DNA from 3 places in the Petroclostridium xylanilyticum genome. Region 2 is predicted to be linked to each of the others. Evidence: predicted binding sites of a transcription regulator. Region 2 holds the regulator's gene; each other region holds the start of a gene.
The links. The regulator Rex, encoded in region 2, represses fermentation and respiration genes when NADH is low (regulators of the CRP and FNR family bind a similar motif). The targets are predictions, from matches to a motif close to ATTGTTAANNNNTTAACAAT.

Region 1 (10,449 bases), on a different contig from region 2:
TTGAAAATTTTGATCCACAGTTATCTCCTAAAATAGGTATGTCCGAGATATTTGCAAGGATTGCAAACCAACCGGGAGAAATTTTACTAAGGAATGATGGCACCCTTGGCGATACCACAGCCGATGATACCTTCTTCGAAGGTGAATATATCGTGAATGATCAAAGCAAACGTGTTGTGAACGGAAAAATAATGGTAAACACTTATAGAGAACAGGTTGTTTCGGATAAGGCAATTACAATTCAACCGTAGTTAATGTAAGATAAAGATACAGATAAAGATTGAGTTGATGTTGGTGGTTTATAGTTCGCAGTTTTCTCATATTTGTTTAGTATAATGGACTAACATGTGGTATAATAGGTTACGAAGTGACAATAGAGGAGGTATTGACGTGGACGCATTAAAAGTTTTAAAAGAAAGGCGAAGCGTTCGAAAATATTTATCAAAGCCGGTGCCCAAAGAGATTATTGAAGATATTATTGACTGCGGACGTCTGGCAGCAACGGCGAGAAATATTCAACCATGGCATTTTGTAGTAATTACCGATGAAGAAAGAAAAAAACACATCGCAGACATCACAGATAACGGGAAATTTATTGCGCAGGCGCCGGTATGTGTAGCAGTACTTTGTGAAGATACAAAATACATATTGGAGGATGGATCTGCTGCAACCCAGAATATTTTGCTTGCTGCCAAAGCACACGGCTTGGGTTCCTGTTGGATAGCAGGCCATAAAAAGCCCTATGCAGCAGAAATAGAGCAATATCTGAATGCACCGGAAAGTTGCAAGCTCATTTCTTTGATAGCAATAGGGTATGCCGAACAGGAAAGCAATGCAGCAAAAAAGGACCTGTCGGCAGTGCTGCATTGGGAACAATTTTAAAAGGAGGAAATGTAATGTTTGATGTTGTAGCTTTAGGAGAATTACTCATTGATTTTACTCCTGCAGGTATCTCTAATGCAGGAAATGAGTTGTTTGAAAAGAACCCCGGAGGGGCTCCGGCGAATGTCCTGGCAGCCGTATCAAAGCTGGGAAAATCCACAGCATTTTTAGGGATGGTGGGAGAAGACCAGTTTGGGATTTTCCTTAAAGAAGTGTTGAAAAAAAACGGTATAAATGTAACCGGAATGAAGTTTTCCAAAGAAATCAACACTACCCTTGCTTTTGTCCATCTCGATGAAAAAGGTGACCGTTCATTCAGTTTTTATAGGAAACCCGGTGCAGATATGATGCTGACCAAAGATGATATAGACTATGATGTTATTAAAAACTCAAAAATATTTCACTTCGGTTCCATTTCAATGACCGATGAACCTTCAAGAAGTGCGACGCTGGCTGCAGTAGAATTTGCAAAAGCGAATGGGCTAATTATCTCCTATGATCCAAACTTTAGGCCGCCTCTGTGGAAAAGTGCCGGCGATGCAGTAGAAAACATGAAGGTGGGTTTAAAGTATGCTGATATATTAAAAATCTCGGAAGAAGAGCTGGAACTTATAACCGGTATAAAGGATATGGACAAAGGGGCTGCAATGCTTTATGATATGGGTGTAAAAGTAGTTCTCGTTACACTTGGCCCAAGAGGATGCTTCTACAGGTATAAAGGCGGAACCGGAAGATTGGATACCTATGATACAAAAGTCGTAGACACTACAGGAGCTGGAGATTCCTTTCTGGGAGGGGTACTATATAGATTGAGTGAGAAGAGACTGGAAGATATTTGCCAGCTTCCCAAGGATGAATTTGAAGATATTATCGATTTTTCCAATGCCATAGGTTCTTTAACGGCAACCAAAAAAGGAGCCATTCCTGCGATGCCTACTTTAGAGGAAGTTAATATGTGCAGAAAACAGGTGCCGAAGCTGAGATATGGCAAATAAAAAGTAAGATAAATAAAATAATTAAAAGAAATACATATATTTTAAAATGTTTTTTGCAACTCAATTATAAAGTAACTGCATTAAGTTTCAATACTTAATGCAGTTTTTTAATGCAATTGTCTACCTATTGTTTTCTTAAGGGAAAACACAGCAAGCAGCAGGCAGATTCCTAAAAGAATAACAGAAAAAATAAATGGTGCAGACGGTTTGAAATCATAAAGTAAAGCTGCCACAACCCCAGCGGGGGCGGAAATCAAAGACATAAATGTATTACCGAAGGATAGGACTTTAGCCCTTTCCTTTTCACCTGCCACATTAGCCCAGAGTGTATCCAGAAATGGACGGGTAAGCGCCAGCCCCATTCCATCAATTATAACAGATGATAGGATAATTGCCATATTTGCAGCGGGGGCAAGCACTAATGCAATGGCCCCTGCAGTCCATACCAGCAAGCCTATGCACAAGTAAAATGCTTCGCGGTTGCCCTTAACCATGGGAATGACAAATAAAAATATAACAAGCATACTGATAGATGACAGAGCAGGGACAATTGATATAAACGATTTATCCAGAAGCAGATTGTTAGTAAGATATACTGAATAAAATACAGGCTTAAGCAGAAGGTGAAAATTCACCAGTGATTGAATAACAAGAATAATGAGGGTTGAAGAATGCCCCTTAACAAACCTTACCGTATACATAAAATCATAGATAAGCTGCTGAAAGGAAAAACCCTTGCTTTCCTTTTGCATAATCCTGCCAATAGAAGTCTCTGTAAGTAATGAATTCCGGCCCAAAATCATTATTGTCATAGAAACGGCAGCAAAGATATACAATATTCGCGTTCCGTTAATTATACCAAACCTATTTACGATTAAGCCGGCAACCGGTGAAAAAACACCGGAACACAGCACGATAATATTGATAACCGTAAAAATATTTACTCTCTGTTCAGGGGGGGAGTCTTCTACCAGAAGGCAGCTCCATGAAATAAATACAACTTTGCCTAGGCCGTTAAGAAGCGCAGCAATGGCAAATAGCCAGAAATTAGAAGCAAAAGTCCATATAAGTGCAACAAAAGGCCAGGCGATGAGATCAAAAATCAGTGTAGTTCTTTTTCTTCCCAATTTGTCGGTAATAGCTCCACCTAAAAATGACCAAATAATTTGGGAGATGATATAGATGGAACTTACTAGCCCTACTTGCTTTTCGCTCAGCCCTAATGCAAGCATATATAAAGATGCATAAAAGTTAAACATTTGAAAAGGGATAGCCCATAAAGGTTCATAAATGGCAGCTCCTCTTGCATTTCCTTTCAAAGATTTAAACATGTGGACTGGCTTTAACAGGTTTTGCTTTACATAGTATTGAAAACTCATCATAATTACCTCATTCGTTAATGTATTTCTCCTTTATTAATTATAATGCAAATGTTGGAAATATTAAATAGTTAAAGATAAAATTTATAACTGGTGCATAAAACCTTGGAATTAAACTTATACAGTTTGGAGTTATAATAGTGCTTAACTTTTTAAACTTTTGGTTATATCAGCCTATTGACAAAAGTATATTGTATACAATATACTGTATAATGTATTAAAAATGTTTAATCACTAAAAATGGGTGGAATAAATATAATAGAAAATCAAAAATGGGGGAATATATATGAACACAAACTTTAAACCTGGAACGTGGACGAATGAAGTAAACGTGAGGGATTTCATACAGAAGAATTATACACCTTATGATGGGGATGAAAGCTTTTTGGCAAAGCCAACCGCGGCAACTTTGAAGCTGTGGGAAAAAGTACAGGAACTTATGAAAACAGAAAGGCAAAAGGGTGGAGTTTTGGACATAGATACAAAAACTATATCCACCATCACTTCTCATAAACCTGGATATATAGATGAGGAACTGGAGCAAATCGTAGGATTGCAGACTGATGCTCCTTTGAAAAGGGCGATCATGCCTTTTGGTGGTATCAGAATGGTTAGAAATTCTCTAAAGGCTTATGGCCGCCAGATGGACCCTGATGTGGAGCATGTATTCAAATATAGAAAAACGCATAACGATGGTGTATTTGACGCCTATACGGATGAAATGAAAAAAGCAAGACATACAGGAATCATTACCGGGTTACCCGATGCTTATGGCAGGGGTAGAATTATTGGTGATTATAGAAGAGTCCCTCTTTATGGCGTGGATTTCTTAATAGAGAAAAAGAAACAGGCCAAGAAGAACTATGTATTTGCTACCATGGATTCTCCGGTAATAAGGCAAAGAGAAGAATTAAGCGAGCAGATAAAAGCATTGGAAGAGCTGAAAGAAATGGCGGCAAGCTATGGTTATGACATAAGCAGACCGGCGCAGGACACAAAAGAAGCCATTCAATGGTTGTACTTTGCATATCTTGCAGCTGTTAAAGAACAAAATGGTGCAGCAATGAGCCTGGGGAGAGTTTCTACTTTCCTGGATATATATGCGCAAAAAGATTTAGAGGAAGGAAGATATACCGAAGAGCAAATTCAGGAAATGGTTGATCACTTTGTAATGAAACTTAGAATGGTTAGATTTCTAAGAACTCCTGAATATGAAGCGTTATTCTCAGGGGATCCCACCTGGGTAACTGAAGCCCTTGGAGGTATAGGAATAGATGGAAGGCATATGGTTACAAAGATGACCTATAGATTTATGCACACCCTTACCAATTTGGGTCCTGCACCGGAACCAAATATGACTGTGCTGTGGTCAACCAGATTGCCGGCAAACTTTAAGAAGTATTGCGCAAAGATGTCTGTCCAGACTTCTTCCATCCAATATGAGAATGATGATTTAATGCGGGAAAAATTTGGCGATGACTATGGAATTGCCTGCTGTGTTTCAGCAATGAAAATTGGTAAACAGATGCAGTTCTTTGGTGCAAGGGCGAACCTTGCGAAAGCTTTGCTGTACGCAATTAACGGCGGAAAAGATGAAATAACAGGAGAACAGGTAGGCCCGGCTTTTGCACCCGTTACATCCGAATACCTGGATTATAATGAAGTAGTGCAGCGATTTGATGATATTTTAGAATGGCTTTCTAATCTATATATTAATACACTTAATATTATCCACTATATGCATGATAAATACTGCTATGAAAGGCTGGAAATGGCTCTTCATGATGAAGAAATTCTGCGAACCTCAGCATGTGGAATAGCAGGCTTATCAGTAGTAGTTGACTCTCTGTCAGCGATTAAATATGCAAAAGTAAAAGCAATAAGAAATGAAACCGGATTGGCAGTAGATTATGAAGTGGAAGGAGACTATCCGAAGTTTGGTAACAACGATCCTGCAGTAGATAACATTGCGGTTGAATTGGTGAAGAACTTTATGTCTAAGCTCAGCAAGCATAAAACCTATAGAGATAGTAAGCCTACCCTATCCATATTAACCATTACTTCCAACGTTGTATATGGAAAGAAAACCGGAAATACGCCAGATGGTAGGAAGTACGGTGAGCCATTTGCGCCGGGAGCTAACCCAATGCATAAGAGGGACACCAAGGGTTGCATAGCCTCAATGGCTTCTGTGGCGAAATTGCCTTATGACTATAGTGAAGACGGTATTTCTTATACTTTCTCCATTATACCGGGTGCACTTGGAAAACTGGATGAAGAAAAATACAATAACCTTACAGCACTGTTGGACGGTTATTTTAGCCAGGATGGACACCATATCAATGTAAATGTGCTTAACAAGGAAATATTGCTGGATGCGATGGAGCACCCTGAAAAATATCCGCAATTGACTGTAAGGGTATCAGGATATGCGGTTAACTTTATAAGATTAACCAGAGAACAGCAAATGGATGTAATAAATAGAACTTTCCACGAAAAATTTTAAATAGCAGTTCACTATTCACAGGAATTGTAGGGCAGACCTATGTGTCTGCCCTAATAGTTTATACTCTGTGAACTATAAACTTAATGAAAAACCATATCTGACAAAATAATTGATATAAAAAACCGTATCTAAAAGAGTTATCATATAATTGACAATAAATTAACAAACATTTATAATATTAATTGTTAATGATTTAACAATAATGATTCCTTCAGCGATATAATTTGATACCGGGGGTGTCTTGAGTGTTACAGGTTTATATATGCGTAGGGAGTTCGTGTCATCTTAAAGGGTCTTATCATATCATCAAAACTTTCCAGGATCTAATCAAAAAAAATAGATTAGAAGGAAAAGTGGAATTAAAGGCATCTTTTTGTCTTGGACGCTGTACCAAGGGTGTTTCGGTAAAAGTAGGAGATGAATTTATCGAAGATATCACCGTATCAAATGTTGAGCAAAAATTTAAGGAATGTATAATGGGGAGGTTATAACGTGGGTATTATTCAATTTAAAGAAGCGAATTGCAAAAATTGCTATAAATGCATTCGCAGCTGCCCCGTTAAAGCGATAGCCTTTAAAAATGAGCAGGCACAAATCATAGAAGAAGAATGCATATTATGCGGACAATGTCTGTTGGCCTGTCCGCAAAATGCAAAAAGTGTAAGAAGTGATGTTGAAAAAGTTAAAAAATATATAGAGAAAAAGGAAAAGGTTTATGTAAGCCTTGCGCCTTCCTTTGTTTCAGCTTTTCAAGTTTCAGACAGTAGAAAGATATTTTCAGCTCTAAAAAGGCTGGGATTTACACATGTGGAGGAAACTGCTATAGGAGCAGCCCAGGTATCTAAAGAATATGAAAAGCTTATAAGGGAAGAAAAGATGAAAAATATAATTACTACTGCCTGTCCGACAACGGTAGCCCTAATTGAAAAATATTATCCTGAGCTCATCGATCAAATGGCTCCTGTAGTATCACCTATGATTGCCCACGCCAAAATGATGCGTGAAGTATACGGTTCAAGAATAAAGATTGTATTTATCGGGCCCTGCATTTCTAAAAAAGAAGAATGTAATGATCTACAGAATGATGGAATAGTCAATGCAATTATTACATTCGAAGAACTGGAAAAATGGATGGAAAGTGAAGGAGTCGATTTTAGCGTTGATGAAGGTGAAGAACCAAAAGGTGCAAGAAACCCGATGGCAAGACTCTATCCAGCAACCGGAGGAATCATCCGGACACTGGGGAAGGATGAAAGAAAAATATATAAATGTGTCAGTGTAGATGGCGTTGACCGGTGTATAAACATATTGGACTCCATAAAAGAAGGGCAAATCTCTAACTACTTTATTGAAATGAATGCCTGTCCGGGGGGATGCCTGGGAGGACCGTGCATCAAATCAGCCAAAAGCGGTTTCCTGGACGCAAAAGACAGGTTAACCGAATATGTTAAAAAGAACATGCGGGATATAAATTTTGCAGTAGCTGAAGATGTAGATGTTAAGCTGGGAAAGAGATTTGTAGACAAATCCAAAGATTATAAAATACCTGACGAAGAAACAATAAGGGAAATATTAAGCAAAATAGGGAAATTTAACAAGGATAAAGAGTTAAATTGCGGGGCCTGCGGTTATCCTACTTGCAAGGAAAAAGCAATAGCTGTATATAACGGTAAGGCTGAGCTGCACATGTGCTTACCCTATATGAGAGAAAGGGCCGAATCTATTTCCAATATCATCATTCAAGCAACACCAAATGCAATTATTGCCTTAAATGATAATTTATATATACAAGAATTCAACCAGTCTGCACAGCAGTTATTTAGGTTAGATAAGACAGATGTACAGGGAAAGCATATATATGATGTACTTGATTGTCCTGATTTTGAACGTGTAAAAGAAACAACTCAAAATATTCTGAATAAGAAATATTATTATGAAAGATATGATATCACCGTCGTACAGTCTATACTGTATATCAAAGAACAGCAATTGATTATAGCAATAATGACTGATATATCAAAAGAAGAGAAGCAGCAGCAGCAAATGTACAAGGTCCGCTCCGAGACAATAGACATAGCTCAGAAAGTTATAGAAAAACAAATGCGGGTGGCACAGGAAATTGCTAGTTTGCTGGGGGAGACAACGGCAGAGACAAAAATAGCACTGACAAAACTTAAAAAATCAATCCTATCAGATATTGGTGAAGAGCAATGAGTTTATTTATTGAAGCAAGCTTTGAAAGCTTAAATAAGTACAATGAAGAATTGTGCGGCGATAAAGTGGAAATTATTAGGAATAGAGATTCTGTAATTGCTGTACTTGCAGATGGATTGGGAAGTGGTGTTAAAGCCAATATACTGGCTACATTGACAAGTAAAATCATAGGGACCATGCTGGTACATGGTGCAAGTATTGAAGAAGCAGTGGAGACAATCGCAAGTACACTTCCGGAATGTAGGGAAAGAGGAATAGCCTATTCAACATTTTCAATATTACAGATTTTTAATTCGGGGGATGCATATCTTGTAGAATTTGATAATCCTTCTGTGCTTCTCCTCAAAAAAGGGAACTTTGCTGATATACAAAGGCAGATCAGAACAATCAAGGGTAAAATAATAAAAGAGAGCAGGTTCAGGGTTGTCCCCGAAGACCTGTTTGTTATGATAAGCGATGGCGTAATTCATGCCGGGATAGGTGGAACGTTAAACCTGGGTTGGCAGTGGGAAAATGTAAAGGAATATATCCAGAGGGTATACAAACCGGATACTACAGCTAAAAATCTTGCAAAACTTCTATTATCGGTTTGCGATAATTTATACATGCAAAAGCCGGGGGATGATGCAACCGTAGTTGCTGTAAAAGTAAGAAATCCGATGACAGTCAGTGTAATGGTAGGACCTCCGGTAGACCGGCAGCAGGACCGCTATGTTGTAGATAGATTCATTGCCCAAGAAGGAAAGAAGGTTGTATGTGGCGGTACCACTTCACAAATTGTAAGCAGGGAGTTGGGAAAAGAGATTATAACTAATTTTAATTATTTCAACCCTTCCATACCTCCTGCAGCAGAGATAGAAGGAATAGACCTAACAACGGAGGGTGTTTTAACCCTGGGGAAAACGTTGGATTACCTGAAAAAATACTGTTCCTCTGAGAGTACCATGCAGGATATTCTCAAATTGAACCAAAAGGATGGAGCATCACAACTGGCCAAGCTCTTACTAGAGCAAGCTACAAAAGTTAACTTTTTTGTTGGAAGGGCCATGAATCCCGCTCACCAAAACCCTGGGCTTCCACTAAACTTAAGTATAAAACTCAAGCTGGTTGACGAAATGGCCGAATGCCTGCGGGGACTGGGGAAGGAAGTAAACGTAGAGTATTACTGACAATATTAAATAATAAGCGTAATATGAAAATAGCTTGGAGTCATGAAATATATGATGTTACCCATCCAAGGCAAATATAGCATTGAGGAACTGGTCCCATGTCGAAGTCCTGACCAAGTCATACAAGATGCTTAGTACATTATATATAATATCAAAATGTTATTTTTTTAACAATATATATTGACAAATAATTAACAATGTTTTATAATATAATTGTTAAATAATTAACAATAACTAAAAATAAATAGCCATTATGCTATTTGACATAAATACAATTTTCAAAAGGAGGTTTTTATAATGACAGAAAAAGTATTAATCAATGAAACAACAAAAGAAGAAACTGTAAAACAAACTATAGATAACCTGGTATCAAGAGCGCAGACAGCGTTAAATAAATTTATGGAGTTAGACCAGGAACAAGTTGATAATATTGTCAAAGCCATGGCCATGGCAGGTTTAGACCAACATATGCGCTTGGCCAAAATGGCTGTTGAAGAGACAGGTAGAGGTGTATATGAAGATAAAATTACTAAAAACATCTTTGCCACAGAATACATTTACCATAGCATAAAATATGACAAGACTGTTGGAATCATCAGTGAAAATGAACTTGAAGACTATGTGGAAGTTGCTGAGCCGGTAGGGGTAATTGCCGGAGTAACACCGGTGACCAATCCAACATCTACAACAATGTTTAAGTGCATTATTTCAATGAAGACCAGAAACCCTATCATCTTTGCATTCCATCCTTCTGCACAGAGGTGCAGTGCTGAAGCGGCCCGAATTGTAAGAGATGCTGCTGTAAAAGCAGGAGCACCGGAGGATTGTATTCTTTGGATAGAAGAGCCTTCACTGGAGGCAACACAATTATTAATGAATCACCCAGGGGTAGCATTAATTCTTGCAACCGGTGGTTCCGGAATGGTTCAAGCCGCATACAGCAGCGGAAAGCCGGCACTTGGGGTTGGGCCGGGTAATGTGCCTTGCTATATAGAAAAGACTGCTAATGTTAAAAGAGCGGCTACAGACCTTATCATTTCAAAGACTTTTGACAACGGAATGATATGTGCTTCCGAGCAGGCGGTAATAGTAGATAAAGAGATAGCACAAGAATTTGAAGCTTTTATGAAAGAAAACAAATGCTATTTCCTAAACAAGGATGAAATAGCAAAAGTAGAAAAACTTGCAATTGATGAAAAGAAATGCGCAATGAATGCGGCAGTAGTAGGACAATCGGCTTATACCATTGCAAAAATGGCAGGTGTAGATGTACCTCAGGATACCAAGATTTTGATTGCGCAACT
Region 2 (10,449 bases):
TTTAAACAATATTATAATAATACCTATTGATTAAGTCAAAAGATAATAAAGGAAAAACTCTAATTAAGCTTTGTTTGCTTAAATTAGAGTTTCTAAATTTTTATCATGTATAAGTAGCTTAAAATTTTTCTATCATGCTACCGCATAACAAAAGTAACAATAATGCCGTATATCACAGGAATAAAAATGGACGGAAGCAAATTCCCCACTTTTATTTTTTTAATTTCAAGCATTGTAAGTCCTATCCCGACAATAAGAATTCCGCCCACTGCTGACATTTCGGTAACAACCCAGTCCATAAGGACAGGTTGAAGATAAGAAGCAAGCAATGTAATAGCGCCTTGGTAAATCAAAACAGGGATAAATGAAAACATGACCCCGAAACCTAAAGTAGAAGCAAATACCACAGCGGATACGCCGTCCAGGACAGATTTTGCATAGAGAATATCAGGGTTGTGACGTATTCCATCTTCAATAGAACCTACAATCGCCATAGACCCGACACAATAAACAAGACTTGCAATAACAAATCCTTCAGAAAAAGTATTTGCTTTCCCATCCCTGTGTAAAAGTCCCTGTATCCACTTTCCAAACCTGTCCAGCTTATCTTCTATATCTGCCATTTCTCCAATAATTGCCCCAATAACAAGGCTGAAAATCGTAAGTAGTATCATTTGTCCTTTTAGTGCCATTGATAGTCCAATGATAATTACAGAAAGACCTATCCCCTGCATAATTGTATTTTTATACTTGTCCTTAATTGCTCCTCCAACCGTAGCACCAATCAGCCCACCTCCAATTACCGCTGCAGAATTTACTATAGTACCCATCATATTTCAAAACCTCCGTCCCTCTCATAAAATATCATATCAACCGCCACGCCAGTAATGCGACAACCGAGAACCGTCCCCTGTCGCTCTATCTTCCTATCTTTAATTCCCGTGCATAGTAGAACAAATACTGTTGTGCAAAACCTGCCAGGTTACCATATTGTTCAGCCGAATACCTTTGCACGTCTTTTATTGAAACATCCTCGCCAAGGTAGAAATGTCCCATTACTCTCCTTACCCAAACATCTGTGGGAAATACATCATATTTTTGCAGAGAAAACAGAAGAATACAATCTGCTACTTTGGGACCTATCCCTTGTACTTTCATCAACTCTTTTCTTGCCGCTGAAGAATCCAGTTCCTTCAATTGGTCCAGTACAATCCGCCCTTCACAAACCGCACGGGCTGCATCCAAAATATATTTACACCGGTAGCCGCTTCTACAAAAAGCAAGGTCATCCATTGTTTTATTATATAGATCCTGCGGCTGTGGGAAACTATAATAAACTTTATCACCAAACCCTATAGGTTGTCCATACCTCTCACTAATATTTTTTATAATTTTTTTAATTCTTGGAATAATATTGTTGGATGATATGATAAATGAAACAAGACATTCCCATGTTTCCTGATTTAATATGCGTATGCCCCAACCATAACTAACCGCTCTTTCTAAAACTTCATCCTTACTCAATCTGTCTTTAATTGCACCGTAGTCTCTTTCCAGGTCAAAGTAGTACTTCCAAAAATTATGAAAATCTTCCAGACGGGTATTTTTGATAACAAGTAAACCTTTATTAATTTTTAAATTAATTACCTTCCCATATGCCACTCCTGTGTAGCTGCCATCCTGTTCTCTATCCCATCTAAAGCATTGGCCGCATTCAAAAGTGTGGGTAAGGTTGAAGTCCTTGATGCCTTCTATTACCACTTGATTATTATATTGATATGCTTTCATGCCATTATTCCACCCCTTTATATTTTGCTCATTATCATTTATAATAACAAATAATAAGTAATAAATAAACCAAGGTGTTAGAGTGCAGTATAGAATGGAAACCTGGATTGCATCCTCCCCACTCTCCACTGTCCACTCCCCACTAATAGAAAGGCAGAGAACAAATGAAGGAAAAAATATATACCATCCCTGTCATGGATGCATTTCGGACTGATTGTGAATGTCCAATATGTATCTTGGAAAAAAAACTTGAAGATGATGCGGTTGAATACACACTAGGCCCTTCGATGATGGAGCCGGATAGTCGAATAGAATCTAACGAGAAAGGTTTTTGTAACAAGCATTTCAAGCTTCTATACGGACAGAAAAACCGGTTAAGCCTGGCTTTAATCATCGATACACATTTGTCAGAAACTAATCATAAATTATCTTCTTATTTTAAAGGAAAGTTGGAAGCAATCCGTCAGGAGAGCAACCTGCATCTGGCTAAAAATCTCTTAAATAAATTTTCATCCAAATCTTCTCAATCTATAAATGTAACTGAGCAACTTGTAAATTTTATTGATGATTTAGAACATAAATGTGTTATTTGTGAAAAAGTTGCACATACTATGGAAAGATATATAGATGTGATATTTTATCTCTGGAAAAAAGAAGAAGAGTTTAAAGGTATTTTTAAAAATTCTAAGGGTTTTTGTATCCACCACTTTAAAATATTATTAGAAGGTGCAAAAAAACACCTTGGGCAGCAGGACTTATCCTTATTCCTTCTTGACCTGCTTCCGCTCCAATTGGAACACCTTCAGCGTGTACAGCAGGAAGTAAACTGGTTTACCAAAAAATTTGACTATAGATACAATGATGCACCTTGGGGGAATTCCAAAGATGCTGTTCCGCGTAGTATTGAAAAGATAGTTGGCTATTCGCGATTAGAGTAATAAAAAAAACAAAAGCATATTAAAATTGGAGGTAATAAGAATAGAAACTACGGAAATTATTGTTAACGCAGGAAAACTTAACCAAGAAAATATTCATGCAATCAAAAATCAGATAACATCACTCAACAGTATAGGCAGGGTAATAATCAAGCCATCAAGGAAGAGTATAACTGTTGTCTATGACGCTAGGGTAGTAAGCAAAAATGAGATTGTTAGTGCATTAAGGCAAATAGGGTATAGTATTAATCGTATTAAATAGTGCGACAAGTGCGACAAGGGACAGTTCTCGTTTGTCGCACTTCTCAGGAAAACGAAAAGTCTCGAGGTCATTTTAACAGTCGAAGAAGCAGCGAAGTATGCAAACCTTAACCTCAATCCGATTCCTGCTGTACAACAAGGGTCTTTATAGTAATATTGACCGCAAGGACATTAATAGCCGTATATTTTTCCACGGCTTCTTTTACCTTTGCCTGAACTTCTTTTGCTGCTGAATGAAGAATAATACCATAATTGAACGTGAGTACTATATTAATTATCAAACCGGAGGATTTATTCTCCAGCCATATCCTATTTACTTTAGTTACATGAGGAATTTTGGTAATTTCATATTCGCATATTGTATAGATTACCTGATTAGAGATGGTATAATCGCCCATATAGCTGAATGTAGGTCTCACGACCGACTTATCAATAACAAGAGGATCTTCATCCTTACCCCTGCGTCGAAAAATTCTTAATGAATCGATAAAATAGCCTGAAAAATCCTTTTTTATCTCAAAGGTAGGCACCGGAATAACGTGTTTTCCCTCTACCCTTCTCGCTGTCCTGGCTTTTTCAATTTCCTCCTGGTCAGCAACATCTTCTATATAAATCACTTTTGATATCGGTGGTAAATTCAAAGCTTTAATGATTGCTTCCACCATACCTAAAGAGGTACCTAAGATTAATATACCGGAGGGATTCTCAGTGGCTATAGCTTCTATAACCTGTTGTGCATGATCAGGTTCAATAAAAAGCGCCCGCCTTACCGAAGCCAGCTTAGTGTGTTCCTTCTTCGCAGAGAAGCCCGCTATTATCCTATTGCCTTTAATAAGCAACCCATCATCTATAATAAAATCAATATTATTCTCCTTTGCTACCCACATTGCCCTATAACTCTTACCGGAACCACTAGCTCCTATAAAAGCAACTATTTTCATACTAACCTCTCATTATTCCATATTTTGAGTAATCTTATATGATAACGTCATTAAGCTGTCACTTAAGTGTACGTTTTCCACTTGTACGGGACCAGTTAAATTAAGATCGGTATATGAAAAATTCCACAATCCCTTTATTCCAAGTTTAACCAGACGCTGTGCAACCTCGGAGACACCCTCTTTAGGAATTGCAAGAATACCAATATCAACTTTGTTCGACTTCATAAAGTCATCCAGGTCATCCATATGCATTATTTTAATTCCACGAATTTCCTTACCTACAATTTCCCTGTTGACATCAAATATGCCAACCAACCTAAATCCCCTTCTTTCAAAACTAGTGTGATTTGCCAGCGCACGCCCAAGATTACCTGCACCGATAATAATAGTGGTATAACCATTATATAAACCTAATATATTGCCTATTTCTTTATATAATGACTCTACGTTATATCCGTAGCCTTGCTGACCAAATCCACCAAAACAATTTAAATCCTGTCTAATTTGCGAAGCGGTGACACCCATTCTCTGGCTTAGTTCCTTTGAAGATATCCTGGTAATATCATTTTTTAATAATTCCTCCAGATATCTGTAGTACCTCGGAAGCCTTCTAACAACTGCTATAGACACCTTTTTTTCATTATAATTCATGTGCCATCACTCCTTTTACATCACAATAATAGTGCCAGTTTCGTAAAAAACAATTTAAACTCCTGACACAACATGTCTGACTAATTATACATTATTGTTAATATATTGTCAATATCTGTATATCTCCTCTAACAATGCTGCTACGTTATGTAGTATTACCTCACTTTTTACATTTAAACAAATTCACATGGTTTTGCTCCTCACAATAACACAAATAAATGCAGAAGGCAGTCCTTCCAGACTACCTCCGCCGTATTAAATTTCATTATTCATTTTTATTCGCGCTATCAAGTTCGCACTTGCATTTTTTACATGTTCATAGGTAAGTTTTTCCGCCCTGTCACCATCTCGGTCAATAATTGCCTGAAGTATTGCCTTATGCTCTTCCAATGCTTTTTTTGCTCTACCCGGGGTTTCAAAAGAAGTGCCTCTCGCTCTCTTTATATAATGGTGGAATGTAGATAGAGTATGTCTTAAAGGCTTGCTTTTACATGCTTCATATATCAGCTCGTGAAATTTCGAGTCAAGCTTTTGAAGATGCTGCATATCGTTCTTGTTTGTATAAAATTCTGACAATTCCACCGACTCTTTTAGCTGCTCTATCTCCTCGGAAGTAATTTTTTCCGCTGCCCACCGTGCTGCAAGCCCTTCAATTAACATACGTATTGTATAAATATCTTCAATGTCCTGCGTGGAAACTCCTAATACAATAGCACCTTTATTTGGAACAGTTTTCACTAAACCTTCCAGCTCTAACTGTCTAATTGCCTCTCTAATAGGAGTACGACTTACCCCCAGTTCGTCAGAAAGCTTTGTTTCTATTAGACTATCTCCCGGTTGAAACTTGCCGTTTAGTATATCTTCTTCCAGTTCTTTGAATACTTTAGCCCTCAATGAATAGTTTTCATTATCTTGATCAATTTCTATTTTTCGCATCGACACTTCCCCCGTAAATAAAGATTCAGACTCAGATTCAGATAAAATAAAAATTAAATTTTTATAGTCTATAATCTGAATCTGAATATGAATCTCAATCTAAATCTTAATCCAATGATTGAATTGTTTCCATAATATAGTCTGCAAATTGTGCCCCGGTTGCCCCTGTGTCCCTACCGGTAACAACCAGTTTCTTTTCAGTATGCATACAGATATCCAATGCTTTTTCAAGCTTTTGTGCCTTTTCTGTATACCCAATATGTGCCAGCAGCATAGCGCCTGCTCTTATAATACTGCTTGGGTCTGCATATTTGGCTCTGCCTTCTTCTACCATCCTGGGAGCTGAGCCATGAATTGCTTCAAACATAGCGTAGCGTTTTCCTATATTTGCACTGCCTGCAGTACCTACCCCGCCTTGAAATTCAGCTGCTTCATCAGTCAGAATGTCTCCATATAAGTTAGGCAGTACAAATACCTGGAATTGCGTCCTTCTTTTTTCATCTACCAGCTTTGCAGTCATAATGTCAATATACCAGTCATCTACTTCTATTCCGGGATATTCTTTGGCTATGTTTTGGCATATGTTTAAAAACTTCCCGTCGGTAGTTTTCACTACATTTGCCTTGGTAACGACGGTAACACGCTTTTTGCCGTTTTTAGCAGCATATTCAAAAGCTGCCCTTGCAATTCTTTCCGTACCCTCTGTAGTCGTTACGGTAAAATCAAATGCAATATCGTCATTTACATGAAAGCCCTTACTTCCCAGAACATAAGAACCTTCGGTATTTTCCCTGAAAAACGTCCAGTCAATCCCTTTATCCGGAACTTTTACCGGTCTAACATTTGCAAAAAGATCCAGTTCTTTTCTCATTGCAACATTGGCACTCTCAATGTTAGGCCATGGATCACCTGCCCTTGGGGTGGTTGTAGGACCCTTTAATATTACATGGCATTCCTTTAGTTCCTGTAATACATCATCGGGTATTGCCTTCATTGCTTTCACACGATTTTCTATTGTTAAGCCGTCAATAACCTTAAATGCTACTTTACCCTTTTCAACTTCTTCTTTTAATAGGAACTCTAAAATTCGATGTGCTTCATTTGTAATTGCAGGCCCGATACCATCTCCACCTACAATGCCGATAATAATCTTATCCAATTTGTCATACTGGATAAAATCCTTCTCCTGCTTCATTTTTTCTACTCTTTTTAATTGTTCTTCAATTAACCTTGCAAATTTCTCGGTAGCCGCTGTAATAATTTCGTTCATATGTAATCCCCCCATTTTCAATAATATTTCTATACTATATGGTTCACAGTTAACAGTTCTCAGTTCACAGTAGTAAACGATTTAATAGCTTTTACTGTGAACCGTGAACTAAAAGAGACAATGTAAAGTACACGGATGCCGGTATAAGCCGACGGCAAAACATGGAATATATGATGATACTTACCTTGATGTAATGTATTAAGTGTAATTTATATAATGAAGAATATTATTCACTTAATTTCCTTGTATAATTCAGCAGTCCTCCTGCAAGAATAATTTCCCTCTGTCGTTCGGATAAAGAAATATTTACCTTGATCTCCTTTTCTTTAGTAACATTTTTTATGATGATAGGATTTCCAGACTTAATCTGGCTGATGGCATCTTCCATTACCAGTTCATCATACATGCCTATAGTATCATAATCCTGTTCATTATCAAATGTCAATGGTAAAATTCCGGAATTTATCAGGTTAGCCATGTGAATTCGTGCAAAAGATTTTGCAATAACGCCTTTAACCCCAAGATAAAGAGGTACAAGTGCAGCATGTTCCCTGCTGGACCCCTGTCCATAATTCACACCGCCGATAATAAATCCGCCACCATTTTCCTTAGCCCTCTTTGGAAATTCAGCATCACAAGGAGTAAGGCAGAATTCTGACAAATATGGTATATTCGACCTGAAAGGAAGAAGCTTTGCATTTGAAGGCATGATATGGTCAGTGGTAATATTATCGCCTACCTTAATCAGCACCTTTCCTTTTACCACATCAGGCAGTTCAACATTTACCGGGAACGGTCTGATATTAGGTCCTCTGACCACTTCCACCTCTACACCTTCCGGTGCAGGTGCTACAACCATATTATCATTTATTAAAAATTCTGAAGGAATATCTACGGCAGGCGCTTCTCCAAACTCTCTTGGATCTGTTAACACCCCGGTAATCGCGCTTACTGCTGCTACTTCCGGGCTTACAAGATATACTTTTGCTGAAACAGTGCCACTTCTGCCCTCAAAGTTCCGGTTAAAGGTTCTCAAAGATACGGCATCACTGCAAGGTGCCTGCCCCATACCGATACAAGGTCCGCAGGCAGACTCCAGTATTCTCGCTCCTGCAGCTACCATATCCGCCAGAGCCCCGTTTTGTGCCAGCATATTCAGCACCTGTTTGGAACCCGGTGCAATGACAAGGCTTACATCAGGATGCACTGTTTTTCCTTTTAGAATTTTGGCAACCTTCATCATATCAAGATAAGAAGAGTTGGTACAACTACCGATTGCCACCTGATCTACCTTGATCTTGCCTATATTTTTAACCTTATCTACATTATCAGGACTGTGCGGCTTTGCAGCCAGCGGCTCTAACGCATTCAGGTCAATTGTAATTTCTTCATCATACTCTGCATCACTATCGGGAAGCAGTTCTACCCAATCCCCTGCCCTTCCCTGGGCTTTTAGAAACTCATACGTAATCTCATCACTTGGAAAGATGGAAGTGGTTGCTCCCAGTTCTGCACCCATATTTGTAATAGTTGCCCTTTCCGGTACAGTAAGAGATTTTATACCTTCTCCTGAATATTCAATTATTTTCCCTACGCCGCCTTTTACCGACAGTATTCTTAATACTTCAAGAATAATATCTTTCGCTGCTACCCACGGTTTTAATTTACCTTTCAACTCAATTTTACATACTTTTGGCATTGTCAGGTAGTAGGGTCCTCCACCCATTGCTACAGCTACATCCAGGCCTCCTGCACCTATTGCAAGCATACCCAAACCTCCACCCGTTGGTGTATGGCTATCAGAACCCAACAATGTCATTCCCGGAACACCAAATCTCTCAAGATGTACCTGGTGACAGATTCCATTTCCCGGCCTGGAAAAATAAATCCCATGCTTTGATGTTACTGTCTGTATATATTTATGGTCATCTGCATTCTCAAATCCAGCCTGCAGTGTATTATGGTCTATATATGCTACCGACTTCTTTGTTTTGACTCTAGGTATACCGATAGCTTCAAATTGAAGGTACGCCATCGTTCCGGTCGAGTCCTGCGTTAGTGTCTGGTCTATTTTTATGGAAATCTCTTTCCCTGCAACCATTTCACCGCTTACTAAATGATCTCTTATAATTTTTTGTGCTAAATTTAATCCCATTGTTTAACCCCCCGTTTTCGAATTGATAATTGAGAATTGTTCACTGTCCATTGAATATTGTACATTATTTATTTATAATTCTCAATTATTTTGTAAATCTCCCCGGTGCATACTCATTCACCAGTGTTTCCAGTTCCTCATCGCTTATCGCAATGATCCGCCCGCCTTCATATTCGGCATCTACCCACTCTTTCATTTTAGCAACCAATGGATCTTTCTTATCAATCTTTTGCCCTTCTTCCAGCCTGTAATAGCTATTGATCCAGTGCGCAATTCCTGCCAGCCCCGAAAGGTTGGTTACTGCCACCATCGGAGGCCTGTTAAGCAGTTTTGCCGTATCAAATATATTATAGATCTCTTCATCTTTTAACAGACCGTCTGCATGTATGCCTGCCCTTGTAACGTTGAAATTTTTTCCCACAAAAGGAGTCATAGGAGGAATTTCATACCCAATTTCTTTTTCAAAATATTCTGCAATTTCAGTAATCACAGAAATATCCATTCCATCAGTAGTTCCACGCAAGCCTGTATATTCAAAAACCATGGCTTCCAGAGGAACATTACCGGTGCGTTCCCCAATACCCAATAAAGAACAGTTGACTGCGGCTGCACCATATAACCATGCGGTGGCAGCATTTGTAACTCCCTTATAAAAGTCATTGTGGCCGTGCCATTCCAACAATTCGGCCGGCACATCTGAATAATGACGCAATCCGTAGATAATACCTTGGACACTTCTGGGAAGTGCAACCCCCGGATAAGATACCCCCAACCCCAGGGTATCACAAGCCCTTATTTTGATTGGTATCCCTGCTTCCCGGGATAGTTCCATAAGCTCATTTACAAACGGTACTACAAAACCATAAAAATCTGCACGGGTAATATCCTCCAGATGGCATCTTGGCTTTATTCCAATTGACAATGCATCTTTGACCACGCTCAGGTAATGGTCCGCCGCCTGCCTTCGGGTCATGTTCAATTTCTTAAAAATATGATAATCCGAACAGCTTACCAGGATTCCTGTTTCCTGGATGCCAATATCCTTAACAAGCTGGAAATCACTTTTGGTAGCCCGGATCCAAGTGGTTACCTCCGGGAACTTATATCCCCTTTCCATACATTTATATAGCGCATTTCTATCCTTTTCACTATAAAGGAAAAATTCTGTTTGACGAACGATCCCCTTTGGCCCACTCAGTCGATGAAGCATATCAAAAATATCTACAATTTGCTGTGTCGTATAAGGTGCCCGTGATTGCTGCCCATCCCTGAAAGTAGTATCTGTTATCCATATTTCATCCGGTACATTGAAAGGAACATGACGGTGGTTGAAAGGTACCTTTGGAACCTCATCATAAGGAAATAACGTACGGTAAAGATTCGGTTCTTTAATATCCTGCAGACTGTACTTGTAAGCAGCCTGCTCCAACGTATTACTCTTTTTACTAAACTCTAACATATTAGGACCCCCTTACATCAATTTTGTATATATGTATCGTTTTATACATGTTT
Region 3 (10,449 bases), on a different contig from region 2:
TAATATAATAATAAATTTCTAAAAAATACTTTATTTGAGGGAGAGAAATATGAATAATGTTTCACTTTTGCGTTGCGATGAATATGACTATAAAAAAGTTAAAACTGTTATAGACCAGACTTTTATCAATCTTGGCGGAATACAAAAGTTTGTAAAACCGGGCATGAAAGTATTACTTAAAATTAACTTATTAATGAAAAAAAAGCCCGAAGAAGCTACAACCACTCATCCTGTTTTTGTAGAAGCTCTTACGCGGGCTGTCCAGGAAGCGGGAGGCGTTGTTACCATAGCGGATAGTCCGGGAGGTTTATATACTGAGAAAGCGCTCAAAGGTGTTTACTCAGTTTGCGGTATTGAAGAAGTAGCCAAAAAAACCGGCGCAATATTAAATTATGACCTTACCCATCAAGAGGTTTCTTTCACTGGAGGTAAAATTACCAAGTCATTCATGGTGATCAGTCCGGCGCTGGAGGCGGATTTGGTAATTACTGTCCCAAAATGTAAGACGCATGGCATGACTTTGTTTACAGGTGCTGTTAAAAATCTTTTTGGGGTGATCCCCGGCACATATAAGGCAGAATACCATTTCAGGATGCAGGATAAAAAGGATTTTTGCAATATGTTGGTGGATTTATGTCAATTAATAAGTCCTTCTTTATCCATAATGGATGCTATCGTTGGAATGGAGGGGAGTGGGCCATCAGGAGGAGATCCTAGGAAAATAGGAGCGGTTATAGCTAGTACAAGCCCTTATTTAGTAGATTTGGTTGCCACGACCATTATTGGAATAAGTCCGTCAGAAGTATATACAATTGTAAATAGTATTGAAAGAGGACTTTGTCCTTCTGACATATCTAAAATTAATATCTTAGGTGATGACATAAGCACATTTCTGATAAAAGATTATAAATTACCGGTGGGAAGAGCGGTAAGTTTTTTGGACGGTTTACCGCCCTTTATGCAAAAAAAGATTAATGGATGGGTCAGTCCAAAACCGGTATTTATACATGAAACATGTATCGGGTGCAGGGATTGCGAAATGAATTGTCCTCCAAAGGCAATAAGCATGCGGGGAAAAAAGCCCTATGTAGATTTGAATAAATGCATAAAATGTTTCTGCTGCCAGGAGTTATGTCCTAAAAAGGCCATAGAAATAAAAAGGCCAAGGTGGGTTCAGAAATTTTTAAAATAATCTACATAAAAAGAGGATTTTTAATAAAACATATAGAATAATAATTATATGTTTAGTTGGCATATATCGACAACAAATATTAAAATTAAAAAAATAAATTAAAGTTGGTTAATTATAAGCAATATTGGCGGAATTATACAATATTTACAGAGGGGTGGGGGTAAAATGAATGTTGAATATATTAACCCGTTTATTGAGGCAAGTCAATCGGTATTAAAATCAATTGCGAATATGGAAGTAACCCTTGGAAAGGTGTACCTGAAGAATTCTCCTTATCCGAGCGATACTTTAGCTATTATTATTGGATTGACCGGGAAGCTGAGAGGGCAGGTAATTTTTAGTATGAATAAAGAAGTCGCCTGTAAAATTGCATCTGCTATGATGATGGGCATGCCGGTAACTGAACTTGATGAAATATCCAGAAGTGCTGTTACCGAAGCGGCTAATATGATACTTGGAAATACAGCAACAATATTATATAACCGGGGAATAGCTATTGATATTACTCCGCCTTCTTTACTGATGGGAGATAACATGCAGATATCCACTAATAAAATGAAGACGGTATGTGTGCCGTTAAACATTTCTAACGGCGGAACCATAGAGCTGGATATTGCAGTAGCGGAATAAAAGGATGGGACTAAAATGAATCTAAATGTTGTTCTTGTAGAACCCGAAATTCCCCAAAATACCGGAAACATTGCAAGAACATGTGCTGCAGTGGGTGCGCGTCTGCATCTTGTCAAACCTCTTGGATTTTCGGTGGATGATAGGCATTTAAAACGAGCCGGTTTGGACTACTGGCATTTACTGGACATACAATATTATGATAATATTGAACATTTCTTTAAGGTAAATAAAGGCGGAAACTTTTTTTATGCCACAACAAAAGCAGTAAATATTTATAGCGATATTACATACCCTGATAATTGTTTCCTGGTATTTGGTAAAGAAACTGCCGGGCTTCCTGAAGAACTTTTGAAAGATAACAAGGACAGGTGTATACGAATTCCTATGATTGAAGGAGCCAGGTCACTCAATCTTTCTAATTCGGTAGCCATTATAGTATATGAAGCTTTACGGCAAAAGGGATTTGAGTCACTTAAGGGACAAGGGAATTTGACAAAATTTGAATGGTAAAAAAGAACCGGGGAGGGAAAATCAATGGCAAAAATTAAAATTATTACAGATAGTACTGCAGACATCCCAAAGAATCTAGCAGAGGAACTGAATATTACAGTTGTACCGTTAACAGTTCATTTTGGTGAAGAGTCTTATAAAGATTGGTACGATCTTACTTCCACCGAGTTTTTTGAAAAACTGAAAAATTCCGATGTAATGCCTACTACTTCACAGATTAGTCCGGCAGCTTTTGAAGAAGTTTTTAGAAAAGAGTTGCAAGAAAATGATTCAATTATCTGTGTAACCCTTTCCTCAAAAGCAAGTGGTACTTATCAATCGGCAGTAATTGCAAAGAATAGCATAGAAGATGCAGATATAGAAGTCATCGACTCTATGCTGCTATCTTACGGTTACGGTATGGTAGTGGTAGAAGCTGCTAAAATGGCGAAAGAAGGAAAATCTAAACAGGAGATTATCGGGCGGGTCAATTACTTATTAGAAAGAATAGATACCTACTTTATTGTAGATACGTTGGAATATTTAAAAAAAGGTGGAAGAATCAATCTGGCTGCTGCTGTAATAGGAAATATATTGAATATAAAGCCGGTATTGGGAATTAAAGATGGGCTGGTAGTTCCGGTGGATAAGATACGTGGCAGCAAGAACATTATCCCTAAAATGGTTGAACTTATAAAAAGTAAAGGCTATAATATGTCTAATCAGGTTGTTGGTCTTGCTCACGGTGCTATACCGGACAGGCTTGAAGAATTAAAAGAAGCAATTGAGAATGAATTTCACCCCAAGGGCTTTGTAATTTCAGAAGTAGGCAGCGTAATTGGTGCCCATTCCGGACCGGGAGTTATTGGGGCATTTTTTATAAGAGACTAAAATTGAGATTGAGATTAAGTTTTTGTAGAATACTTTTTCTTAGTCTCATTTTTTTTAAGCATATTCACTAAAATTAAGCACAAAGCTGAATCAAAATATCTGTATTTACTATTTGGTGATTATTTATATCGATAACCGATATTAAAGTTAAAAATAAATTAATGTAGTTATCGATGAAATTAACCAACTTTAAAGTCAAAATATTTAGTTTTAAAGTTGGTTAATTATAAAAAAACAGTATAATTTATAAGAAATTTGGAGATGTTTAAAAGGGACTGTATTATGATTAGCAGGAAATTGTTAAAAATTTAATAAATTTTCTTTTATCACTTGAAAACTTGATTGAAATAATATAAAATGTATTCGGCAATATAGGAAAGTCTTACTAATAGGTTGTAGGCTACGTTGTAGCTTAAATATATATCAATACAACACTACTACATACTAGGAGGATGATTTGCTATGGCAATAAAGGTAGGTATTAACGGCTTTGGAAGAATTGGGAGAAATGCTTTCAAAGTAATTATGGAAAAATTTGCTGATCAGATTGATGTTGTAGCCATCAACGACTTAACAGATTCAAAAACGCTTGCACACCTTTTAAAATATGATTCCTGTTTTGGTAAATTTGATGGCACTGTTGAAGTTAAAGAAGGTGCTATCATTGTTAATGGCAAGGAAATAAAGATTGTTGCAGAAAGAGATCCTGCAAACCTTCCTTGGGCAGATCTTGGTGTACAGATTGTAATTGAATCTACAGGCTTATTTACCAAGAGGGAAGCAGCTGAAAAGCATTTGAAAGCTGGTGCTAAAAAGGTTGTTATTTCTGCACCTGCTACCAACGAAGACATTACAATTGTTATGGGTGTCAATGAAGACCAGTATGACCCTGCACAGCATCATATTATTTCCAATGCATCCTGTACAACAAACTGTTTGGCTCCTTTTGCAAAGGTTATTGATGCTGAATTCGGTATCGTAAAAGGGTTAATGACAACTGTTCATTCATATACAAATGACCAGAGAATTCTTGACCTTCCTCACTCTGACTTAAGAAGAGCTAGAGCTGCAGCACTTTCTATGATTCCTACCACAACTGGTGCAGCAAAAGCTGTTGCTTTAGTATTGCCTCAGCTTAAAGGCAAATTCAATGGTTTTGCACTAAGAGTGCCTACTCCAACTGTATCTATCGTGGATATGGTTATAGAAACTGAAAAACCTGTTACTAAAGAATCTGTTAATGCTGCTTTAAAAGCAGCTGCTGAAGGGCCGATGAAAGGTATCCTTGGATACTCTGATGAGCCTTTGGTATCTATCGATTATAAAGGTGATCCAAGATCGTCAATTATTGACGGTTTATCTACCATGGTAATGGGTGACAATATGGTTAAAATTGTATCCTGGTATGATAACGAATGGGGTTATTCCAATAGAATCGTTGACCTTGTTAACTATATTGCCAGCAAAGGGATTTAATATAAAGATAGCTCGGAGAGAGCCGCAATATTAATTGCATCCGTGGACATTAGTGCGAAAATAGTGGACAGTGGATAGTTTTTGAATTGAGAATTGACAATTAACAATTAAGAATTAAGAATTGGAGGTCCGGTTTTGTAATGTGTAGTAAATGCATTATAGGACCGGGCTTTTTTAAAATTTATAGTTACATAATCTTTATAAGAGGTGACAAAAAATGATGAACAAGAAGACCATAGAAGACATTCAAGTGTCTGGAAAAAGAGTGCTGGTAAGATGTGATTTTAACGTACCATTGGATGAAAACAAAAATATCACTGATGAAAACCGAATTGTAGGTGCTTTGCCAACTATCAAGTATCTTATGAATCAGGGTGCAAAGGTTATACTTTGTTCACACCTGGGAAGACCAAAGGGAGAATTTAATCCAAAATACAGTCTAAAACCCGTTGCAAAAAGGTTGAGCGAATTATTAGGAAAAGAAGTAGTAATGGCAGAAGATGTAATTGGAGAAAGTGCAAAAGCTGCTGTTGCTGCAATGAAAGACGGAGACGTTGTTTTACTGGAAAACGTAAGGTATCATAAGGAAGAGGAAAAGAACGATCCGGAATTTGCAAAAGCTCTTGCCAGCCTGGCGGATATCTTTGTAAATGACGCTTTTGGAACTGCCCACAGAGCTCACGCTTCAACGGCTGGGGTTGCAGACTATCTTCCAGCGGTTGCCGGATATTTGATTCAAAAAGAAATAGAAGTAATGGGTAAAGCTTTATCTAACCCGGAAAGACCTTTTATAGCTATTTTGGGTGGAGCCAAGGTTTCTGATAAAATAGGAGTTATAGAAAATCTTCTGGATAAGGTAGATGCATTGCTCATAGGCGGAGGAATGGCATATACTTTCTTAAAGGCAAAAGGTTATAAGATTGGTAATTCAATTTGTGAAGAAGATAAACTCGACCTTGCCAGAAAGCTTATGCAAAAAGCGGAAGAAAAAGGTGTTGATTTGTTGCTGCCTGTAGGTAGTATTGTAGCAGATGAATTCAAGCCTGATGCAAATTCTATGTATGTACCTTCTGATGCTATGCCCGATGGCTGGATGGGTGTTGATATCGGCCATATTACTGTAGAAAAATTTGCTAATGTAATAAAGAAAGCAAAAACAATTATATGGAATGGGCCTATGGGGGTATTTGAGTTCCCCAGATTTGCAGAAGGGACAAAAGAGATAGCTGAATGTGTTGCAAAAGCTAATGCTATTACCATTATCGGCGGTGGTGATTCAGCTGCAGCAGTTGAACAACTGGGATATGCAGATAAGATGACCCATATTTCAACCGGCGGTGGTGCTTCCCTTGAATTTTTAGAAGGAAAAGTATTGCCAGGAATAGCTGTATTGGATGATAAAAATCCAAGAAAAAAAATCATAGCCGGAAACTGGAAGATGAATAAGACTCCTACCGAAGCAGTTGCTTTAGTAGAAGAATTAAAACCCCTTGTGGCAAATGTTGATGCGGAAGTAGTTGTATGCCCGCCGTTTGTTTGTATCCCGGCAGTGAAAGCAGCAGTAGAGGGCTCAAACATTGCAGTTGGTGCGCAGAATATGTATTTTGAAGAGAAAGGTGCCTATACAGGAGAAGTTGCGCCTAATATGCTTGTTGATTTAGGTGTAAAGTATGTGATTATAGGTCACTCTGAAAGAAGGCAGTATTTTGCTGAAACTGACGAAATTGTAAACAAAAAAGTATTGACTGCATTCAAGCACGGATTAATACCAATTGTTTGTGTTGGGGAGTCTCTTGAGCAGAGAGAACAGGGTATTACCAATGACCTTGTTAGAATGCAGACAAAGATAGCATTAAGAGGATTAACACCTGAGCAGGCAAAACAAGTAGTTATTGCTTATGAACCTATCTGGGCAATTGGGACAGGAAAGACTGCTACTGCAGAACAGGCTAATGAAGTAAATGCAGTAATAAGAGAAACTATTAAAGAGTTGTTTGGTGAGGAAGTTTCAACCTACACCAGAATACAATACGGCGGCAGTGTAAATGCTGCAAATGCAAATGAATTGATGAACATGCCTGACATTGATGGCGGTTTAGTAGGTGGAGCAAGCCTGAAGGCTGAAGAGTTTAGTAAGATTGTTAGATATAATGACTAATATTAACGTTCACGGTTCACAGTTAACAGTTCACAGCATTTTATCCGTGAACTATGAAACGTAAACTATGAACCGTGAACTATATTGTGAGGAGAATTTTATGAAAAATAAACTGGTTATGCTTGTTGTCCTGGATGGATATGGGCTAAATGAGTTAGAAAAAGGTAATGCTATAATGGCAGCAAATACTCCTAATATGGATAGGTTTATGAAGGAATATCCAAACACTATTATTCATTGCAGCGGGTTGGATGTAGGACTGCCTGAAGGACAAATGGGAAATTCAGAAGTAGGACATACAAATATTGGTGCTGGAAGAATTGTTTACCAGGAATTAACCAGAATTACCAAATCTATTAAAGAAGACGAATTTTACCATAATGAAATTTTATTAAAAGCAATCGATAATTGCAAAAAACATGGTTCCAAACTTCACTTGTTTGGTTTGCTTTCCGATGGCGGTGTGCATAGCCATAATACACACCTGTATGCTTTATTAGAATTAGCTAAAAGAGAAGGATTGGAAGATGTGTATGTTCATTGCTTCCTTGACGGAAGAGATGTTCCACCTACCTCAGGAAGAGAGTTTGTACAACAACTGATAGAAAGAATGAGGGCAATAGGGATTGGGCAAATAGCTACTGTAATGGGAAGATATTATTCAATGGACCGTGATAATAGATGGGAACGCGTCCAAAAGGCCTATGAAGCAATGGTATTGGGCGCAGGCCCTGTCTGTGAATCGGCTGTTACGGCGGTAGAGAGGTCCTATAATGATGATGTTACTGATGAATTTGTAATTCCTACAGTGATTACAAAGGGTGGAAAACCAACAGCGACTATAGAGGAGAATGACTCTATCATTTTCTTTAATTTCCGCCCGGACAGGGCCAGAGAAATTACCCGTACATTTGTAGACCCTGAGTTCAAGGGCTTTGAAAGAAAAAAGGGTTACTTCCCTGTACATTATGTGTGCATGACACAATACGATGCCGAAATGCCTAATGTATCAGTGGCTTTTAAACCCCAGGAACTTACCAATACTTTTGGGGAATATATCAGCAAACTTGGCTACAGGCAGCTCAGAATTGCAGAGACAGAGAAATATGCCCATGTAACCTTCTTTTTCAACGGTGGTGTAGAAGCAGTCTATGAGGGAGAAGACAGGGTATTAATTCCATCCCCCAAGGTGGCAACTTATGACATGAAGCCTGAAATGAGTGCTTATGAAGTGACTGAAGAGGTAGTAAAGAGAATAAATTCTAAAGAATATGATGTTATCATATTAAATTATGCAAACTGTGATATGGTAGGACATACCGGAGTTTTTGAAGCTGCTGTAAAAGCTGTTGAGGCAGTAGATGAATGCATAGGAAGAGTGGTAGAAGCTGTACAAGCCCAGGATGGAATAATACTTATTACTGCCGACCACGGCAACTCAGACCAGATGATTGACTATGTGACAGGAGGCCCCCACACAGCCCATACAACTAACGTAGTGCCTCTTATCTTGATTGGAAAAGACGCAAAACTTAAAAAAGGAAGATTGGCTGATATCGCTCCTACCATGCTGGATATCATGGGGCTGGAAAAGCCAAAGGAAATGACAGGTGAAAGCTTGCTTAAATAATTATATACTAGAGCTAGCTAGTGAGGGATGATGGACGTCAGGCAGTGGGCTTTTATACTCTCCACTCCTCACTTCGCATTCCCCACTTGTAATATAAACAATATCACGAAAGGAGAAATTTTGATGAAGCAGTATATTGAAATTCAAGACGTTTTTGCGAGAGAAATTATGGATTCCAGAGGAAATCCTACGGTTGAGGTTGAAGTAGTGGTAGAAGGAGGGTATGTAGGAAGAGCTGCTGTTCCTTCCGGCGCATCTACTGGTATTTTTGAAGCTGTCGAATTAAGAGACGGTGACAAGAATAGATACCTTGGAAAAGGTGTAACCAAAGCTGTTGAGAATGTAAACAATGAAATTGCAGAAGCAATCATCGGTATGAATGTATTGGATCAAGTTGCTATTGATAAGACTATGATTGCATTGGATGGTACTCCTAACAAGGGAAGATTAGGTGCTAATGCAATATTAGGTGTATCTCTGGCTTGTGCAAAAGCTGCTGCTGAAGCACTTGGAATGAGCCTCTACCAGTACATAGGAGGAACTAATGCAAAAGTACTTCCCGTACCAATGATGAACATATTAAACGGCGGAGCTCATGCAAATAATAACGTCGATATTCAAGAATTCATGATTATGCCTGTAGGAGCTGACAGCTTCAAAAAAGCATTACAGATGTGTGCAGAAGTATTCCACAACCTTAAGAAAGTATTATCTGAAATGGGTAACACTACTGCTGTAGGCGATGAAGGTGGATTTGCTCCTAACCTCAGCAAGGACGAAGAAGCTTTGGATGTAATCATGAAAGCTATCGAAAGAGCCGGATACAAACCTGGCGATGACTTCAGAATTGCTATCGATGCAGCTTCCTCTGAATGGTATAAAGAAGATGGAAAATATCATCTTCCAAAATCCGGAGCTGTTAAGACCAAAGAAGAAATGGTACAATACTGGGCTGACCTGGCTGACAGATATCCAATCATTTCCCTTGAAGACGGTGTTGCTGAGGATGACTGGGAAGGTTGGAAACTTTTAACTGAAAAAATTGGTGACAGAGTTCAATTGGTTGGAGACGATTTATTTGTAACCAATACTGAAAGATTGGAAAAAGGTATCAATCTTGGTGTAGCAAACTCCATTCTTATCAAGGTTAACCAGATCGGTTCCTTAACTGAAACCCTGGACGCTATCCAAATGGCTAACAGAGCAGGCTATACTGCAGTTGTGTCTCACCGGTCCGGAGAAACTGAAGATACAACAATTGCTGATATTGCGGTTGCTGTAAATGCAGGACAGATTAAGACCGGAGCACCTTCAAGAACTGACCGTGTTGCAAAATACAACCAGTTATTAAGAATTGAAGAGGAACTGGGAGAAACTGCCCAATACCTGGGATTAAAAGCCTGGTTCAATCTTAAAAACAAATAATAATTAGCAGTTTGGAGTGGGGAGTGAAGAGTTAAAATATTTAACTTTTCACCTTCCCACTTTTTATTTAACGCTTAAATTTCAGCGTGTATATTTTTTAGTTGATGAATATTATGGAAAGAGCGTTGCAAAAAGGCTTAGAGCCTGTTATAACAATATTCTTCAACTAAATTAAATGCACCCTAAATTTCAAAAAATTGTTGTACTGGCTATTTGAATGTGTTAAAATAATTGTGTTAACAATTTGGGAGGTGTAAAAATGACTATATTTATAACAATTATACATATAATTGTTGCTATTTCCTTAATTGCGATTGTTCTTTTACAGTCAGGAAAAAGTGCTGGTTTGTCTGGCTCTATTGCAGGTGGTGCAGAAACTTTTTTTGGTAAAAACAAAGGAAGAACAATTGATGCAATATTAAGCAAGTGGACATCCGTTGCTGCCGTTGTATTTATTGTTACCTCACTTTTATTGGCGCTCTTAAGATAAAAATATTTAAAAACATCCTGTCACAGGATGTTTTTGTTGTTTTTGGGAAGTTTTTTACCTCGAAACTC

Region 1: the regulator Rex is predicted to act here: its motif matches at 5,944-5,963, upstream of CIB29_RS10960 ((2Fe-2S) ferredoxin domain-containing protein).
Region 3: the regulator Rex is predicted to act here: its motif matches at 3,499-3,518, upstream of gap (type I glyceraldehyde-3-phosphate dehydrogenase).

Annotation. Positions count from the first base shown of each region.
Region 1 covers NZ_NPML01000018.1:224,235-234,683, reverse strand. The annotation lists gene CIB29_RS10985 (hypothetical protein) at 1-251, shown strand, start outside; gene CIB29_RS10980 (nitroreductase family protein) at 391-882, shown strand; gene CIB29_RS10975 (carbohydrate kinase family protein) at 897-1,877, shown strand; gene CIB29_RS10970 (MFS transporter) at 1,985-3,259, opposite strand; gene pflB (formate C-acetyltransferase) at 3,543-5,762, shown strand; gene CIB29_RS10960 ((2Fe-2S) ferredoxin domain-containing protein) at 6,008-6,253, shown strand; gene CIB29_RS10955 ([Fe-Fe] hydrogenase large subunit C-terminal domain-containing protein) at 6,255-7,976, shown strand; gene CIB29_RS10950 (SpoIIE family protein phosphatase) at 7,973-9,145, shown strand; gene adhE (bifunctional acetaldehyde-CoA/alcohol dehydrogenase) at 9,443-10,449, shown strand, end outside.
Region 2 covers NZ_NPML01000014.1:10,725-21,173, forward strand. The annotation lists gene CIB29_RS09805 (DUF554 domain-containing protein) at 138-833, opposite strand; gene CIB29_RS09810 (DNA-3-methyladenine glycosylase family protein) at 919-1,788, opposite strand; gene CIB29_RS09815 (DUF6062 family protein) at 1,953-2,726, shown strand; gene CIB29_RS18890 (hypothetical protein) at 2,752-2,985, shown strand; gene CIB29_RS09825 (Asp23/Gls24 family envelope stress response protein) at 3,098-3,925, opposite strand; gene CIB29_RS09830 (redox-sensing transcriptional repressor Rex) at 3,938-4,576, opposite strand; gene CIB29_RS09835 (GntR family transcriptional regulator) at 4,832-5,512, opposite strand; gene CIB29_RS09840 (isocitrate/isopropylmalate family dehydrogenase) at 5,619-6,782, opposite strand; gene CIB29_RS09845 (aconitate hydratase) at 7,009-8,937, opposite strand; gene CIB29_RS09850 (2-isopropylmalate synthase) at 9,023-10,396, opposite strand.
Region 3 covers NZ_NPML01000002.1:72,750-83,198, forward strand. The annotation lists gene CIB29_RS00485 (DUF362 domain-containing protein) at 50-1,192, shown strand; gene CIB29_RS00490 (chemotaxis protein CheX) at 1,358-1,822, shown strand; gene trmL (tRNA (uridine(34)/cytosine(34)/5-carboxymethylaminomethyluridine(34)-2'-O)-methyltransferase TrmL) at 1,838-2,332, shown strand; gene CIB29_RS00500 (DegV family protein) at 2,357-3,202, shown strand; gene gap (type I glyceraldehyde-3-phosphate dehydrogenase) at 3,665-4,678, shown strand; gene tpiA (triose-phosphate isomerase) at 4,899-6,836, shown strand; gene gpmI (2,3-bisphosphoglycerate-independent phosphoglycerate mutase) at 6,937-8,466, shown strand; gene eno (phosphopyruvate hydratase) at 8,590-9,891, shown strand; gene secG (preprotein translocase subunit SecG) at 10,151-10,381, shown strand.